3 regions of the Gordonia marina genome follow, and region 3 is predicted to be linked to each of the others. Evidence: predicted binding sites of a transcription regulator. Region 3 holds the regulator's gene; each other region holds the start of a gene.
What was found. The regulator LexA, encoded in region 3, represses DNA repair genes until DNA is damaged. The targets are predictions, from matches to a motif close to CGAACANNTGTTCG.

Region 1 (5,393 bases), on a different contig from region 3:
CTCGCCCTTCAGGCGCGCCTTGCCGTCCGGCCCGACCACCAGGTGGGCGGAGTCGGCGGCCGGCACCATGCCGAGCTTCTGCGCCTTGTCGGCCAGTTCGGGCGCCGAGTCCCCGGCGTCGACGGTGCGCTTGAGACCGTCGCGCTGGTCCTGCAGCGCCGAATTCTGGTTCCGGACGGTGGTGAGCGCGTAGGAGTCCTGCGCGGATCTGGTCGTCAGGAACAGCGTGAGTCCGAGCGCGCCGACCACCAGCAGGACGATCGGAATGATGAACGGGATGTCGGCCAGGCCGGACAGCACGCCGGAGGGCCCCCGCGCACCCGGCCCGGCCGCCGGCGCCTCCGCGCGGCGCGGACGGCGCACACGGGGCGACGCCGGGACGGTCTCGGCCGTACCGGCGCGCGCCCGCGGGGTCCGGGCGGCTGGACTCGCCGTCGCCCGGGACGTGGAGGTCCCGGGCGACGAGGTCCGGGGCGTGCGGCTCGCGGCGGTGCGCTCACGGCGGCGGCGAGCGGCCCCGGGACGCGTGGTCGATCGGTCGTCGAGAAGTGTCACCGCCGATTCCTCTCTTCGGGTGCGGGGGCGATTCGTTCGATGGCGCGCACCCGGACCGGGGCGCTTCGGGGGTTGTCCCGGCGCTGCTGCTCATCCGCCTGTTCGGCGCCCCGGGTGACCAGAGCGAACTGGGCCGATGTGCCGGGCAGGTCGACGGGGAGGCCGGCCGGGGTGGTGTTGCGCACCGCCTGGGCGAAGTCCCGCTTGACGATCCGGTCCTCCAGCGACTGGTAGCTCATCACGGCCAGCCGGCCACCGACCGCGAGCAGCGCGAGCGACGCCGGGACGACGGCCCGCAGCGAGTCCAGTTCGCGGTTGACCTCGATGCGCAGCGCTTGGAAGGTCCGCTTGGCCGGGTGCCCGCCGGTACGGCGGGTCGCGGCCGGAATCGTCGCGTACAGCAGTTCCACCAGCCGTCCGCTGGTCGTGAACGGCTCGATCTCGCGTTCCCGGAGGACCGCCGAGGCGATCTTCCCGGCGAACCGCTCCTCGCCGTATTCGCTGAGGACCCGCGCCAGGGCACCGTGGTCGTAGGTGTTGAGGATGTCGGCGGCGGTCAGCTCGTCGCCGGGGTTCATCCGCATGTCGAGCGGCGCGTCGATGGCGTAGGCGAAGCCGCGGTCGGCCTGGTCGAGCTGCATGGACGAGACGCCCAGGTCCAGCAGGATCCCGTCGACCTGCGCCAGACCCGCATCGCGGGCGACGTCGGCGATCTCGTCGTATCGGGCGTGATGGAACACGGCGCGATCACCGAACGGTGCGAGTCGTTCGCGGGCGATCTCGAGCGCGTTCTCGTCCCGGTCGATGCCGTGGACGGTGAGTCCGGGGAGCCGGGTGAGGAAGAGTTCGGTGTGTCCGCCGGCACCCAGGGTGCCGTCGATCAGGACCGCGCCGGTGCCGTCGTCGTGCACGCGGGTGAGCGCCGGGGTCAGCAGTTCGACCATGCGGTCGGCCATCACGGGGACGTGGCCGTGCTCGCCCGGGGACGGGGAGTCGGCCGGGGCGCCGGATACGATCATCGCCTCTCCCCTGTCTCGGTGGTGGTCAAGACGGTGGAGAAATGGAACGGCGGTGAGGCGGGGTCCCCGCCCGAGTCGCACCTGGCGTTGGGGAAGTACGTCAGGGTCGGCCGGGCCGAGGCCTCGCCTCACCGCAGCGGTCCATTTCTTCACTTGTCTTAGAGGATCGCGTCCAGCGCGGCGGAGCCGCCGGCCGCGAAGGCCTCCTCGTGTGCAGCCTGGTAGGCGTCCCATGCGGCCGCATCCCAGATCTCCAGGTGGTCGAACTGCCCGGTGACCACGCAGTCTTTCTGCAGGCCGGCCCATGCGCGAAGCCCCGCCGACAGGTTGACCCGGCCCTGGCCGTCGAGACTCTGCTCGTCGGCGTTGGCCATCATCAGCCGGACGTACGCGCGGGCTTCCGGATCGTTGCGCGACGCCTGGTTCGCCCGCTGGGCGATGGCGCCGAACTCCTCGGCCGGATACACCGCCAGGCTGTGATCGAGGGCTTTGGTGACCACGACCCCTCCTGACAAGGCGTTCCGGAACTTCGCGGGCAGTGTGAGCCGCCCTTTGTCGTCGAGCTTGGGCGAGTAGGTGCCGATGAAGCCAGCCACATCGCCACCTCCTGCCCGGGTATCGGTGAGGAGATTCCGGGTTCCCCCTCATCGACATCCACCACATTACCCCACTTTCCACCACTTTCCACCCCCTGCGCCCCACTCGCACACCACCGAGCATTGTTTACGCAGGTCATGGCGTCTTACATGAAGGAGATTCTCAGGAAAGGCCAGTGGCGTCCGGCGCGTCTCAACGGATGCCAACGAGGCTGAACAGCACAAAAGTGGCAGGTGGGACTCATCTAAGGAACTCAGTGGGGCGAAGTGGGTGATCGGGGTGGGGCGAAGTGGGTGGTCGTGGTGGAGCGCTCACGAACGCGTGCCACCGGTCCCGGCGGCACGACGAAAAAAGCGGGGCCGCGGTCTCCGTGGAGACTGCGGCCCCGCTTCTGCGGAACTCTTCTCAGGCGGTCAGTGACCGTCCTGGTGGAAGCGCCGGTTGAACCGGTCTTCCATGCGGGAACTCAGCGAACCCTTCGAGCCGTTCTTCGACGACTTGCCGGAACCGTCCGCGGACGCCGAACCGCCACGCGGACCGAGCACCAGGATCAGCCCGCCGCCGAACATCACGAAGAATCCGACCAGGCTCAGGATCGGGAAGTCGCCGATCCGGACGCGCACCATGATGCCGCCCACCAGCAGCACCAGACCGAGCAGCAGGAGGAGGACCGCCTGCCACTGGCGGCGCGCGGAAGGACGACCGACCCGCTGCTTACTGACGTTCGAGACGAACTTCGGGTCCTCGGCGTACAGCGCGCTCTCGATCTCATCGAGCATCCGCTGCTCATGCTCTGAAAGCGGCACCGCGCCCTCCCTTACTCCGTCGCGACGGGCACCGCGGAATTCGGCGACCGTTTCTCACTCCATGATAGGAGCAGAATCCTCCGGCGACCACTATTCCCTCTGGGACGATCCGCCACCCTCCCCCACCGCGGCCCACCGGATCAGGCGCCGATCCGGCGAGCCGGGCGTTCGGCGCCGGGCAGCGCCCCCTGCTCGTAGGCGAGCAGGCTGGCATCGGCCGCGTCGAGGAACTCGGCGGCGCGTCGTTCGACGCGGGCGCAGAGGGTGTCGTCCACCTGCCGGACCAGGCCCACCTCCACCTTCTCGCGCATGGCGGACAGGCCGCCGAAGTATTCGGCCAGTTCGGCGTACTGCGGCGCGGCCGCTTTGATCCGGCTCCACGCGTCGCGGGCGTTGCGGCGCCTGCGCACCGGGCCGGGCGGCTCGTAGACGGCCAGCACCGCGCCGGCCGCCCGGATGGCGGCCAGATAGAACTGCCGGAACCGCTCGGCGCCGTCGTCGGTGACGCGCGCGGCGTCCTCGAACAGCACCTCGGCCCGGTCGAGCAGGTCCCGGCTGCGCAGGACCACCCGCGGGTCGGCCGTCGCCGCCATGCGGCTCGTCGTCGACTTTCCGGTCATGTGAACCCCTCGCCTCCTTCTGTCGACAAGAACGTCTCACGTGCCTACGACAATCCCGGGCCGGCGGGCCTTCGCCGAGATGCGCGAGAGCCGGCGGCCCGGTGTCTTCCCCACCGGTCCGCCGACTCTCGGCTCATCGAAACTTTGTTCGATACCGGAAGACTAACCCCCACTAGGGGCCGTCGGCAAGTGCCGCTAATCTCACTGGCAACGCACCCGGATACGACGGCGAAAGGCAGGTGGGTCCGCCCATGGCGGTTCGGATCGTCTCCCTGGCCGCCGCCGATGCCGATCAGTGGATCGATCCGGCCGTGCACACCTATGTGACCGCCATGCGGTACGCGCGCGGCACCGAGCAGAGCCGCACCGGACTGTGGCGCGATCATCTGCATCGGCCGGGCTGGACGGCGGTGGCCGCGCTGGCCACGGCGTCGCCGATGGATCTGCTGCGGCCGACGTACGCCCGGCTGCGGGTCACCGCGCCGTGGACCGCCGACCGCGAGGTCCTGGTCGGTATCGCCTACGGCTACACCGGCGCCGCGGACCAGTGGTGGAACCGGCAACTGCGCTCGGGCCTGGCCCGCCACGGCTGCTCACCGGACCAGGTGGCGGCGATCGCGTCCGACTACTTCGAGCTCACCGAGCTGCACGTCCACCCGGTGGCGCAGGGCCGCGGCCTCGGCCAGGCACTGCTCACCCGGCTGCTGTCCGGGCGCCCCGAGTCCCGGGTCCTGCTGTCCACGCCGGAGGTACGGGGTGAGGAGAACCGGGCGTGGTCGCTGTACCGGCGGCTCGGATTTGACGACGTGCTGCGCGGTTTCACCTTCGCCGGCGACCCCCGGCAGTTCGCCTTCCTGGGCCGGTCGCTGCCGCTGCCGGACGCGCCCGGCGACGTCGCGGCGGGGGAGAACCCGCCCACTCTGGCACGATGACACCGTGTCCCGTCGCCAGCGTCTCCCGCGTCACCGTCACCCCGCCCTGGGCCTCGTGGTCCTGCTCGCGCTGGTCCCGCTGCTGAGCGGATGCCTGACGAAGTCGGAGAACGTCGGCGACCAGTACTCGGGATTCGTGGTGGTCGCGGCCGCCCCGGACGCCGGAGCCACCCCCACCTTCGACGTGCCCGCCTCGATGGCCGGATCGGTGTCGGTGACCAAGTTCCCGGCGGACGGCGACACGCAGACGTCACCGGAACCGGCGCAGACGGACGCGGTCACCGGGAAGGTCGGCTCCCGGATGACCTTCACCGATCTCACCGCGGGTCAGTTCTCCCAGCTCGGCGACATCATCTCCGGCGCGCTGGATTCCGGCGCGACCGTCGATCTGACGGCCACGCGCAGCGGCGACGTGGTCCGGATGCGCGGCGGGGCGGCTCTGGCCGGGCTGTCGCCGAAGACCTCGTATCTCTCGATCACCGTCGACTTCGGCGGCGAGGTCGTCGCCACCAACGGACATCTGGCCGGCGACAACTCCGTCACCTGGGTGCCCGAGCCGGGCCAGAACGCCCAGTTCAACGCCGATGCGAAGTACCCGGATCCGGCCACGGCGGCGCTGCCGAGCTGGACCTGGTTCATGGTGATCGCCTGCCTGGCGATCGTCGGCGCCGTCGCCGCCCTCGCCTACCGCTTCCGTGATCGCACGCCGCGGTACACCCCGCCGGCCGGACAGGGCGGCGGACCGAATCCACTGCGCGCCCTGACACGGCTGCGCCGGAAGAAGAACGACGACGCGGCCGCCGCCTCCGAGACGGAGGCCGAGGAGATCGAGGAGCCTGCCGCCCCCACCGGCCGGTAGGGCGC
Region 2 (5,393 bases), on a different contig from region 3:
CGAACGGCTCCGGTGATGATGTCGGCCATCACCTGTTCCGGGTGATCGGTGATCACGACCTCCATGTGCGTGCACTCCCTTTGCTGTCGTCTCCGTTGGCGATGGGCTGAGACTAACGCGCACGCGGGGCTCGTGTTATCCGATCCGGAATCGCTTCATCTCGGCGATCCGTTCGGACCGGTCCGTCGGGTAGACGTCGGGCGAACCTCGACGTGGGCGCGGCCAGCACGCCGGCACGGCCGAGTCTCCGGAGTCCGGATGCCGCGAGCGGTGCGAGATCACCGGAACCGTCCCGCGAGCGAGTGCCCACGCGCAGGTCTTGCCGGCCGATCAGTGATCGCGAAACGCGACCAGTCGATCTGCATCGGGGTCCGAGACGATCCGGTGCAGGTCGGACATAGACAGCTTCTACTCAGCACCAGTCCCGCGAGCGAGTGCCCACGCGCAGGTCCAACTGCTGCAGACGGTCGGCGACGACGGTCACCGCACCCTCCGCGTTCTGCACCTTCCCGCGGATCAGCAGCGCCGACGCGGTCTGGGCCAGCGTCCGGTACCGCGCCCACAGGCCGACCGAGCAGACCACGTTCACCATGCCGGTCTCGTCCTCCAGGTTGATGAAGGTGACGCCCGACGCGGTTGCCGGGCGCTGGCGGTGGGTCACCGCGCCGCCGACCGTGACGCGCGAGCCGTCGGGCACCGACAGCAGCCGGTCGGCGGGCGTCACCCCCATCGCGTCCAGCCGCGGCCGCAGATACTGGGTCGGATAGGTGTGCGGGGTGATCCCGGTCGACATCGCGTCCACCGCGGCCAGCTCGATGTCGGACATGCCGGGCAGCGTCGGCACCTGGCGCGGCGAGACGACGGGCAGCTGGTCTTCGCGCAGCCCGGCGACGGCGCCCGCCTCCCACAGTGCGGCACGACGATCCAGCCCCAGCGACCCGAACGCTCCCGCAGTAGCCAGCGATTCCAGTTGCGGCGCAGTCAATTCCGTGCGACGAGACAGATCGGCGACGTTCTCGTAGGGTCCTCGCTCCACACGTTCGGCGACGATCCGCTTCGCCGCCTCGTCGCCGAACGCGCGCACCGCACCGAGCCCGATCCGGACGTCGAGGCCGCCGTTCTCCAACTCCGCGTGCGCCAGCGACCGGTTGACATCGGGGTGGTGCACGGTGACGCCGTGCCTGCGCGCATCGGCCACCAGCGACTGCGGCGAGTAGAAGCCCATCGGCTGCGCGCGCAGCAGTGCCGCGCAGAACGCCGCCGGATGGTGCAGCTTGAACCACGCCGAGTAGAAGACCAGCGACGCGAAGCTCTGCGAATGGCTTTCCGGAAAGCCGAAATTGGCGAACGCCGCCATCTTCTCGTAGATCCGGTCGGCCAATTCCCCGGTGATCCCGTTGACGCGTTCCATGCCCTCGTAGAACCGGGCCCGCAGACGCTCCATCTTCTCCGGGGAGCGCTTGGAGCCCATCGCCCGGCGCAACTGGTCGGCCTCGGCGGTGTCGAACCCGGCGACGTCGACCGCCAGCTGCATCAGCTGCTCCTGAAAGAGCGGGATACCCAGGGTGCGATGGAGTGCCCGCTTCATCGACGGGTGCTCGACTTCGGAGTCCTCGTCGCCGTTTCGGCGCCGGATGTACGGGTGCACCGACCCGCCCTGGATGGGGCCGGGCCGGATCAGCGCCACCTCGACCACGAGGTCGTAGAAGTTACGCGGCTTCAATCGCGGCAGGGTGGCCATCTGCGCCCGGGACTCCACCTGGAAGACACCGATCGTGTCGGCGCGGCAGAGCATGTCGTACACGGCCTCCTCGGTTAGGTCGAGTTTCGCCAGATCCACCTCGATCCCCTTGTGTGCCTTGACCAGATCGATCGCGTAGCGCAGCGCGGAGAGCATGCCGAGGCCGAGAAGATCGAACTTCACCAGACCGACCGCAGCACAGTCGTCCTTGTCCCACTGCAGCACACTGCGGCCCTCCATCCGCGCCCACTCGGTGGGGCAGACGTCGGCGATCGGCCGGTCACAGATCACCATCCCGCCCGAATGGATGCCGAGATGTCTTGGCAGGGAGGAGATCTCGGAGGCCATGGCGCGGACGTCGTCGGGTGCGGAATCGGGCACCTTGCTCCACGCGTCCTGCTGACCGGGGTCGTAGCCGAGGGCGCGGGCCATATCGCGCACCGCCGACCGCCCGCGATAGGTGATCACATTGGCCACCTGTGCGCTGTACGCGCGGCCGTGCTTGGCGTAGACGTGCTGGATCACCTCCTCCCGGCGATCGGATTCAATGTCGACGTCGATGTCCGGCGGACCGTCGCGTTCGGGAGCCAGGAACCGCTCGAAGAGCAGCTCGTTGGCCACCGGGTCGACGTTGGTGATGCCGAGCGAATAGCAGACCGCCGAGTTGGCGGCGCTCCCTCTGCCCTGGCAGAGGATGTCGTTGCGCCGGCAGAAATCGACGATGCCGTGGACGATCAGGAAGTACCCGGGGAAGGTCAGCGCCTCGATGATGTTCAGTTCGTGGTCGATCTGCCGGTAGGCGTCGGGGCGCTGCTCGCGGGTGCCGTAGCGGCGGAGGGCACCCCGCTCGGTGAGCTCACGCAGCCAGCTCGCCTCGGTGTGCCCGTCCTGGACGTCGAACAACGGCAGGTTCGGCGCGATCAGTTTCAGCGAGAAGGCGCAGTCGGCCGCCACCTGCGCCGCGGTGTCGATGGCGTCGAGATGGGCGGGCAGCAGGCGCGCCATCTCGTCGCCGCTGCGCAGATGCGCTCCTCCGACACCGGGCAGCCACCCGGCGATGGTGGCGATGTCGGTGCGGGCCCGCACCGCGGCCACCGCCATGGCGAGTCGTCGTCGATCCGGGCCGGGGAAATGCGCCCCGGTGGTGGCGACGGCCGGCAACGCCAGCTCGGCGGCCAGCCCGGCCAGGACGGCGTTGCGCTCGTCGTCGTCACTGCACCCGGAAGCAGTCAGCTCGACCAGCACATTGTCCGGCCCGAAACGATCGGCCAACTCCCCCAACGATTTTCGTGCCGCAGCCACACCGCCGCGAGCCAGTGCCCGGCGCACCGATCCCTTCCGGCAGCCGGTGAGGATCAGCCAGTGCCCGGCGGCCGAGGAAGTGATCAGATCGGCGTCGTACCGCAGCACCCCCTTCCGGTCCCGGGTGCCCTTCGATGAACCGTCCCTGAGCTCCTTCGATGAGCGGTCCCTGAGCTCCGTCGAAGGGTCGCCACCGCGCATGTGCGCGTCGGCGATGGTCCGGGACAGTCGCCGGTAGCCCTCGGCGTCCCGGGCGAGCACCAGCAGATGCTCGCCCGGCGGATCCACCGCGCCCGCCCGTCGACGATTCGGCGACGAGGCCTCCACCGAGAGCTCCGCGCCGAACACCGTCGGCATGCCGTACTCCCGGGCCGCCTCGGCGAAACGCACCACCCCGTAGAAGCCGTCGTGGTCGGTCAGCGCCAGCCCGGTCAGGGCCAATCGCCGCGCCTCGGCGACCATCTCCTCCGGCATCGCGGCCCCGTCGAGAAAGCTGTAGGCGCTGTGCGCGTGCAATTCGGCGTACCGGATCGACGACTCCACCGGTTCCACCTCGTCGGGGAGGAACGTTCCCCGCTTGCGCGACCACGCCGGCGAATCTCCGCCGTCGCCCGGCACGTCCGGTTCGGCGAGTCTCCGTCCATCGGCCGGCCGGCCGGAGAGCACCCGCTCCATCTCCGACCAGCTCGGCGGCCCGTTACTCCATCCCACCGAATCATTTTAGAACGTACGTTCGATAGAGGCCAGCCATTGACTTTCCTCCCAGGAAAGAGAATACTTACTTTCCAAGTAGGAAAGTCAATGAGGAAGTGGTCCAGATGAACGACACCACCCACGAGGGCGCACGATCGGCCCTCGACTCGATCGACAGCGCCCAGCACGCGATGGCCGGTGAGATCGGACTGCCGCGCTGGTACTGGTGGATGATGGCCGCCGGCTGGATCGTCCTGGGCGTTCTCGGCGATCTGACGCCCGGCTGGGTCGCGATCGTCGCGACCGTGCTCTTCGGCGCGGGCAACGCCACCCTGGCCGGACGCCTCTACGACGGCACCCGCGGCACCGCCGGCGTGCGGTTGAACCGGTCCCAGGTCAGCCGCCGGCTCCCCTGGCTGATCATCGGCATCCTGGTGGTGCTGGTGCTGCCGACCATCGGCGTCGCACTCGGACTGGACGCCGACGGCGCCGGGCACCCGGGCCTCCTCGCGTCGGTGTTCGTCGCCGCGATCGTCGGTTTCGGCGGCCCGGAGATCCTCCAGCGCCTGCGCCGGCTGGTCCACGCATGAGCGGATTCGACGAACTCATCCACCCCAGCACGCGGCTGTCGCTGGTGGCGACGCTGGCCGCCGCCGACTGGGCGGAGTTCGCCTTCCTCAAGGAGAAGCTGAACCTCTCCGACTCGGCCCTCTCCAAGCAGCTGACCACGCTGGAGAAGGCCGGGTACGTGGCCACCGAACGCCGGCTCACCGGCCGTCGCCACACCCTCCGCGCACGACTGACCCCGGTCGGCCGGGCCGCGTTCGACGGCCACGTCGCCGCCTTGCGCGCCATCGTCGACGGCGCGGGGGCGTCGTAGGCCGTTACGATGGCGCCGGCCCGCCGGATGTCACAGCAGTCCGTGCTCCGCGAGCCACTGCTCGCCCCGGCGCTTCGACGCCTGGGCGAGCCAGGCGTCGGAGACCAGCTCGGCCAGTTCATCCCGACTGATCTCGTGCAGGCGTGACGCCCGGAGCAGCACCGACGGGTGGCCGTCGAAGTGCGGCGTGGTGAAGTACGGCGAGGTGTCGTCGCGCACCAGCGCGTCCTTCTCCTCCGGCGACCCGACCCAGAAGACGATCACGTCGTCGTACTTCTCCCCGGTCGCCGGATCCCGCGCGTCCGGGCGCGGGGTGCGGAAGAAGACGAAGGACTTGCCGCCGACCTGGTAGACCGCGTTGCCGGACTTGCCGTGGACGACGGTGACGTGCGGCATCGCGGCGGCGAGATCGTGGACGTCGCCGACGGCCGCCGGCCGCGGACTCATCGGTCCGCGGGCTTTCGCGGCGGCAGCGGAACCAGCATCGACACGCGCCGGCGGTAGTCCGCGTAGGCGGGGTACCTACCCGCCGAGATCGACTCGGTGAACCATGTCGAGCCGAGGAACAGCAGCGTGAGCAGTACCGCGCCGATGATCGTCCAGTTCAGCGCCCCGCCCCAGAAGCCGAGGCCGGCGGCCACCCCCGCGACGCCGGCGAAGAAGTAGAAGACCCACCACTGCGCCTGCTCGAAGAAGAAGTTCGGGTGGCGGCTGTAGGCGAACAGCCCGGTCGTCACGAAGCCCGGTTCGAGCGTGCCGCCCGCTCGCCGCTTGGCC
Region 3 (5,393 bases):
CACGCGGATCACCCTGTCCCCGAGCGACTTTCGCGTCGAGAACCTTCCTCCGCACCTCCGGATCCACTTCGCGGTCACCGGCCCGGACGGAAAGATCGTCGCCCGCAGCGATTCCCTCGACGAACTCCGCCGCGAGTTCTCCGGCCCGTCGACGACGGCCGCAGCGGCGCCGGTGCACCAGCGCTGGACCGACGACGCCATCGGCGCCCTTCCGGAGCGCATCGATGCCACCGTCGCGGGTCAGCCGGTCGTCACCTACCCGACCCTGCGCCCGGCCGGGGCCGGAGTCCGGGTGGTCGACGCGACCAGCCCCACCGCGCGGGACGCCGGGATCCGCGCCGGGGCGCAGGTGTTGCTGGAGAACGCGATCACCCCGCTGACCAAGAAGATCGCGAACACGCTGCCGCCCGGTGAACGACTTGCCCTCAGCCAGAGCCCGTACCGGCGGGCGGACGACCTGTTCGCCGACTGCACCCGCCGGGCGATCGCGGATGCCCTGGCCGGTGAACCCGGCGTGGCCGCGATCCGCACCCCCGCGGATTTCGCCGCGCTCACGCAGCGGCTGTCACCGGCCGTCCGCGCCGCCGCACCCGACTACTTCACCGTCGCCGCGGCGGCTCTCGCCGAGACCGCCCCGCTGCGCCGGGCGATCGACGCGCGCAGCGGCTCGGTCGCCGCCGACGACGTCGCCGAGCAACTGGCGCACCTGGTGTACGACGGCTTCGTCCGCGACACCGCGCTGACTCACCTGCGGCATCTGCCCCGCTATCTCAAGGCCGCTCGTGCCCGGCTGGAGGCGCTACCCGGTTCGGCGTCCCGGGACGCGACCGGTCTCGACGCCGTCGACCGGGTGATCGCGCACTGGAATCAGCGTCTCGCACAGGTCCCGGCGCACCGCCAGGATGCGCTGAACGACCTGGCGCACTGGATGATCGAAGAACTCCGCGTCAGCCTCTTCGCCCAGCAGCTGGGCACCGCGGGGCCGGTGTCGGAGAAGCGTGTGATCAAGGCGCTCGACACGTTCACCTGACCGTCGCGCGGAACCCGCGACGGCCGGATGTCAGGCGACGGGCTGCTTGCGGCCCGCGCGGAGATCGTCGATCTCGCGCTGGAAGTCGTCGGCCGACTCGAACGATCGGTACACCGACGCGAACCGCAGGTACGCGACCTCGTCGAGGTCGCGCAGCGGGCCGAGGATGGCCAGGCCGACCTCATTGCTGGGGATCTCGGCGGAACCGGATGCGCGCACCGTGTCCTCCACCGCCGCGGCGAGTTTCGCGAGCGCATCCTCGTCGACCTGGCGGCCCTGGCAGGCGCGGCGGACGCCCTTCATCACCTTCTCGCGGCTGAAGGGCTCGGATACACCGTTGCGCTTGACCACGGCGAGCACCGCCGACTCGACCGTGGTGAACCGGCGGCCGCACGCACCGCACGACCGGCGCCGCCGGATCGCCAGACCGTCGTCGGAGGCGCGCGAATCGACTACTCGGGTGTCGTCGTTCTTGCAGAACGGGCATCGCATGCCCTCAGCGTACCCGCCGCGCATCCCGATCCCACGCGCGTTCAGCGGTATGCGGGAACCACGAGCGCCTGACCCGGGCGCAGCCCGGTGCCGTCCAGCCCGTTCAGGTTCCGCACCGTGGCGATCACCGACTCGGCGGGCAGCTCGGGGGCGATCCGCTCGGCGAGCGACGACAGCGATTCCCCGCTGCGCACGTGCACGACCTGCGTCGCCGCCGGTGTCCCGGTGGCCGCGCTCTGGTAGTCGTGCCCGGCGATGCCCATCACCGCGGCGATCAGCGCCACCGCCAGCCCGGCCAGCACCCCGGCCGCCCACCGCCGACGGCTGCCGGCGGTCCGCCGCGCCGGTGCCGAGGACGGCCGCGCGGTCGTGGCCGGAGTGTTCGAACCGGCGCTCGCCACGCCCGGGACCCGGACACGTTCCCGGCGCTCCGGGATGTTCGATCGAGCGGCGGCGGGCACCGTGCGCAGCACTCCGGTGCGGCTCTGCGGGCTGCGTCCGGTCGGCCGGCACGTCGGTGCGGCCTGCACCGCACGACGGACGCGCGTACCGACGACGATCGGAACATCGCAGGTCATGGTCACAGAGGCGGCCGTTCCGGCGGCTCGGCGGTCACGGTCCTTCAGCAATCCGGTCATCGTTAACTCCCATCGTTCGTATGTTCGATGAACTCTTGTTCGACAGTTAACACCATGGGTCCGACAACCGTCCCGACACGTCGAACAATTGTTTGAGTTCTGTGACCTAGTCGACTAGATTGGGGATCACCGACGAGGAAAGGAACCTCAGATGACCGACGGACCGCAGAACACGTCGAACGTCGACCCGCTGCTGTCGACGGCGACCCTGGAGGCCTCACTGACCCAGCGCCAGCGCGAGGTCCTGGAGTACATCCGCTCGTCCGTCCGGGAGCGCGGCTACCCGCCGAGCATCCGGGAGATCGGCGAGGCCGTGGGACTCACCTCGACGTCGTCGGTCGCCCACCAACTGCGAACCCTGGAGCGGCGCGGGCTACTCAAGCGCGATCCGCACCGGCCGCGCGCGGTGAACGTCCGCGACGACCATCGTCCCCCGCCGCCGGGCGACGCGGCCGGTGACGAGCCGGGTATGCCGTCACCGGCGTTCGTTCCGGTCCTCGGCCGTATCGCCGCCGGTGGTCCGATCCTCGCCGAGCAGGCCGTCGAGGACGTCTTCCCGCTGCCCAAGGAGCTGGTCGGCGAGGGTTCCCTGTTCCTGCTGCGGGTGGTCGGCGAGTCCATGATCGACGCCGCGATCTGCGACGGCGACTGGGTGGTCGTGCGCCAGCAGAACGTGGCCGAGCAGGGCGACATCGTCGCCGCCATGATCGACGGCGAGGCCACCGTGAAGACCTTCAAGCGGGTCGACGGTCACGTCTGGCTGATGCCCCACAACGAGCACTTCGAGCCGATCCCCGGTGACGACGCCGCCATTCTCGGCAAGGTCGTGACCGTGCTGCGGCGCATCTGATCCGGACATCCACACCGCGCCCGGCCGCCGGGGTGGGGATCGCGATCCCCACTCGGGTGGCCGCGGTCCTACAGAGTGATCGACTCCCCCGTTCGGGTCCACCGCTGGTTCTCGCAGAGATTCGACCGCACGACCTTCACGTCCGCACAGCCGGGCAGCGCCGGTAGCGCGGCCTTCATCGTCTCGATCAGCCCCTCCGGCAGGAGCGGGCTCAACGAGATCCGGTTGATCCAGCCTCGCTCGATCGGCATGTGGTGCACCGGCGGCCCGTCACCGCTCCCGAGGTGGACGATGCGGAACTCGTTCTCGTCGCGAAAACCGTGCCGTTTGACGAACGGCAGATCGTCGGCCGTCAGCCGGGAGTCGCCGGCCTCTTCCTCGATCTCGTCCAGGGTGAGGTAGCGGACCGGACCGGACGCGTAGGCCGGGTCGCCTGCGATGCTCGCCAGCAGTTTCGCTTTGCTGATCTCGAGCCGCACGCCGTCCGTGCCGCCCGCGAAGACGCCCCAGTGGTGATAGGTCTCCGTGGACTGGGTGAAGCACGCGACGCTGACGCGAGACGAACCCTTCAGTGCGCAGTAGTGATCCATGAACCCGCTGTCGTTCCGGTCGACCCAGGTGCGCGGGCTGAGCAGTGTGACGCGCTCATTCAGCAGGACGTCGATCGCGTTGGAGAGCGTCGTGTACCGCTTCAGGATCGTCGGCTCGTAGACGACGTCGCTCATCGTCAGCCGAGTACCGCCCGCGCCGCCTCCCGGGCCGAGGCCGTGCTGTCGGCGGCCACCGCGGCCTGCGCGGCCGCGCGGCACTGATCCAGGGTCACCGTGCTCAGCTTGAGCCCCACCGCGGGTGCCGCGGCCGGGGCCGACGACAGCGAGGTGACGCCGAGACCCACCAGCACGCACGCGAGCAGCGGATCGGCGGCGGCCTCGCCGCACACGCCCACCTGCTTGTCCTGCTCGGTACCGGCAGCGCCCACGCGCTCGATCAGCGCGAGGACGGCGGGCTGCCAGGGGTCGGTCAGCGATGCCAGTTCCGGCGACATCCGGTCGGCGGCCATCGTGTACTGGGTCAGGTCGTTGGTGCCGATGGACACGAAGTCGACCTCGGCGAGGATCTGGCCGGCCATCACCGCGGCCGACGGCACCTCGACCATCACACCCGGGATCATCCCGCGCTCGCGCACCAGCGCCGCGAACTCGCGCGCCTCGGCCACCGTGGCGATCATCGGCGCCATCACCCACGGGACCACCGTGGTGCCCTCGGCGGCCGCGGCCAGCGCCTCCAGCTGGTGCGCGCGGATCTCCGGATTCGACAGGATGATCCGGTTGCCGCGCACCCCCATCGCCGGATTCGGCTCGTCCGGGTGCGTCACGAACTTCAGCGGCTTGTCCGAGCCGGCATCGAGCGTCCGGATCACCACCTTGTCGCCGTCGAACGCGTCGATCACCTCGCGGTAGAGCGACGTCTGCTCAGCGACCGAGGGCTCGTCCGGACGGTCCAGGAAGGCCAGTTCGGTGCGGAACAGCCCGACGCCCTCGAGCACTCCGAGGTCGGCGGCCGCCCGGGCCGACACGCCGTCGGCCACGTTGGCCAGGATCAGCACCCGGTGACCGTCTGCGGTCTGTCCGGGACCGCGCCAGGCAGCTGCCGCGGCAGCGGTCTCCTTCGACGACGCGACCGCCGCGGTGACCGCCGCCTCGTCCGGGTCGAGGCCGACCACTCCGCGCTCGCCGTCGACGAAAGCCAGTGCGCCCGTGGGGATCTCGCCGAGATCGGCGATCGCCACGACGCAGGGGATGCCGAGCTGCCGCGCGATGATCGCGGTGTGGCTCGACGGTCCGCCGAGGCGGGTCGCGAGGGCGATCACCCGCTGCGGATCGAGCCCCGCGGTGTCGGCGGGCGCCAGGTCGTCGGCGCACAGGATCGACGGCCGGTCCGGCGTCGGAATGCCCGGTTCGGGCAGGCCGAGGATCTCGGCCACCACGCGGTCACGGATGTCGTTCAGATCGGTCACCCGCTCGGCCATGAGGCCGCCGAGCTTGGTGAACATCGCCGCGATCTGCTCGATCGCCGCGACCGTGGCCGCCGCCGCCGGCGTACCGCCGGCGATGAGTTTGGTCGCCGCGCCGATCCAGGCCCGGTCCTTGGCCAGCGCGGCCGTCGCCGCGAGCACTTCGGCCGAACTGCCGGTGCTCGCCGAGGCCCGCGCCGAGAACCGTTCGGCGACGGTGTTCGCCGCGGTCGTGAACCGTTCCTCTTCGGCGGAGCGCTGGGCTTCGTCGATCACCGCCGTCGCGTCGATGTCGAACTCCGGCGTCTCGGCGGGCCGGATCACCGGACCGTACGCGAGCCCGTGCACCACGGGTGTCCCCCGCACCAC

Region 1: the regulator LexA is predicted to act here: its motif matches at 3,735-3,748, upstream of ACSEEN_RS05730 (SAV_6107 family HEPN domain-containing protein).
Region 2: the regulator LexA is predicted to act here: its motif matches at 3,766-3,779, upstream of ACSEEN_RS18935 (error-prone DNA polymerase).

Annotation. Positions count from the first base shown of each region.
Region 1 covers NZ_JBPSDN010000007.1:9,835-15,227, reverse strand. Annotated here, with positions in the region: gene ftsL (cell division protein FtsL) at 1-555, opposite strand, end outside; gene rsmH (16S rRNA (cytosine(1402)-N(4))-methyltransferase RsmH) at 552-1,574, opposite strand; gene mraZ (division/cell wall cluster transcriptional repressor MraZ) at 1,733-2,170, opposite strand; gene ACSEEN_RS05735 (SCO2097 family morphological protein) at 2,585-2,977, opposite strand; gene ACSEEN_RS05730 (SAV_6107 family HEPN domain-containing protein) at 3,118-3,597, opposite strand; gene ACSEEN_RS05725 (GNAT family N-acetyltransferase) at 3,849-4,529, shown strand; gene ACSEEN_RS05720 (LppM family (lipo)protein) at 4,534-5,388, shown strand.
Region 2 covers NZ_JBPSDN010000042.1:19,976-25,368, reverse strand. Annotated here, with positions in the region: gene nagB (glucosamine-6-phosphate deaminase) at 1-65, opposite strand, end outside; gene ACSEEN_RS18935 (error-prone DNA polymerase) at 413-3,754, opposite strand; gene ACSEEN_RS18930 (hypothetical protein) at 3,862-4,326, shown strand; gene ACSEEN_RS18925 (winged helix-turn-helix domain-containing protein) at 4,323-4,616, shown strand; gene ACSEEN_RS18920 (MmcQ/YjbR family DNA-binding protein) at 4,647-5,063, opposite strand; gene ACSEEN_RS18915 (DUF1295 domain-containing protein) at 5,060-5,393, opposite strand, start outside.
Region 3 covers NZ_JBPSDN010000025.1:18,124-23,516, forward strand. Annotated here, with positions in the region: gene hrpA (ATP-dependent RNA helicase HrpA) at 1-1,030, shown strand, start outside; gene nrdR (transcriptional regulator NrdR) at 1,061-1,522, opposite strand; gene ACSEEN_RS15285 (LysM peptidoglycan-binding domain-containing protein) at 1,564-2,160, opposite strand; gene lexA (transcriptional repressor LexA) at 2,312-3,010, shown strand; gene ACSEEN_RS15295 (hypothetical protein) at 3,079-3,735, opposite strand; gene ACSEEN_RS15300 (phosphoenolpyruvate--protein phosphotransferase) at 3,738-5,393, opposite strand, start outside.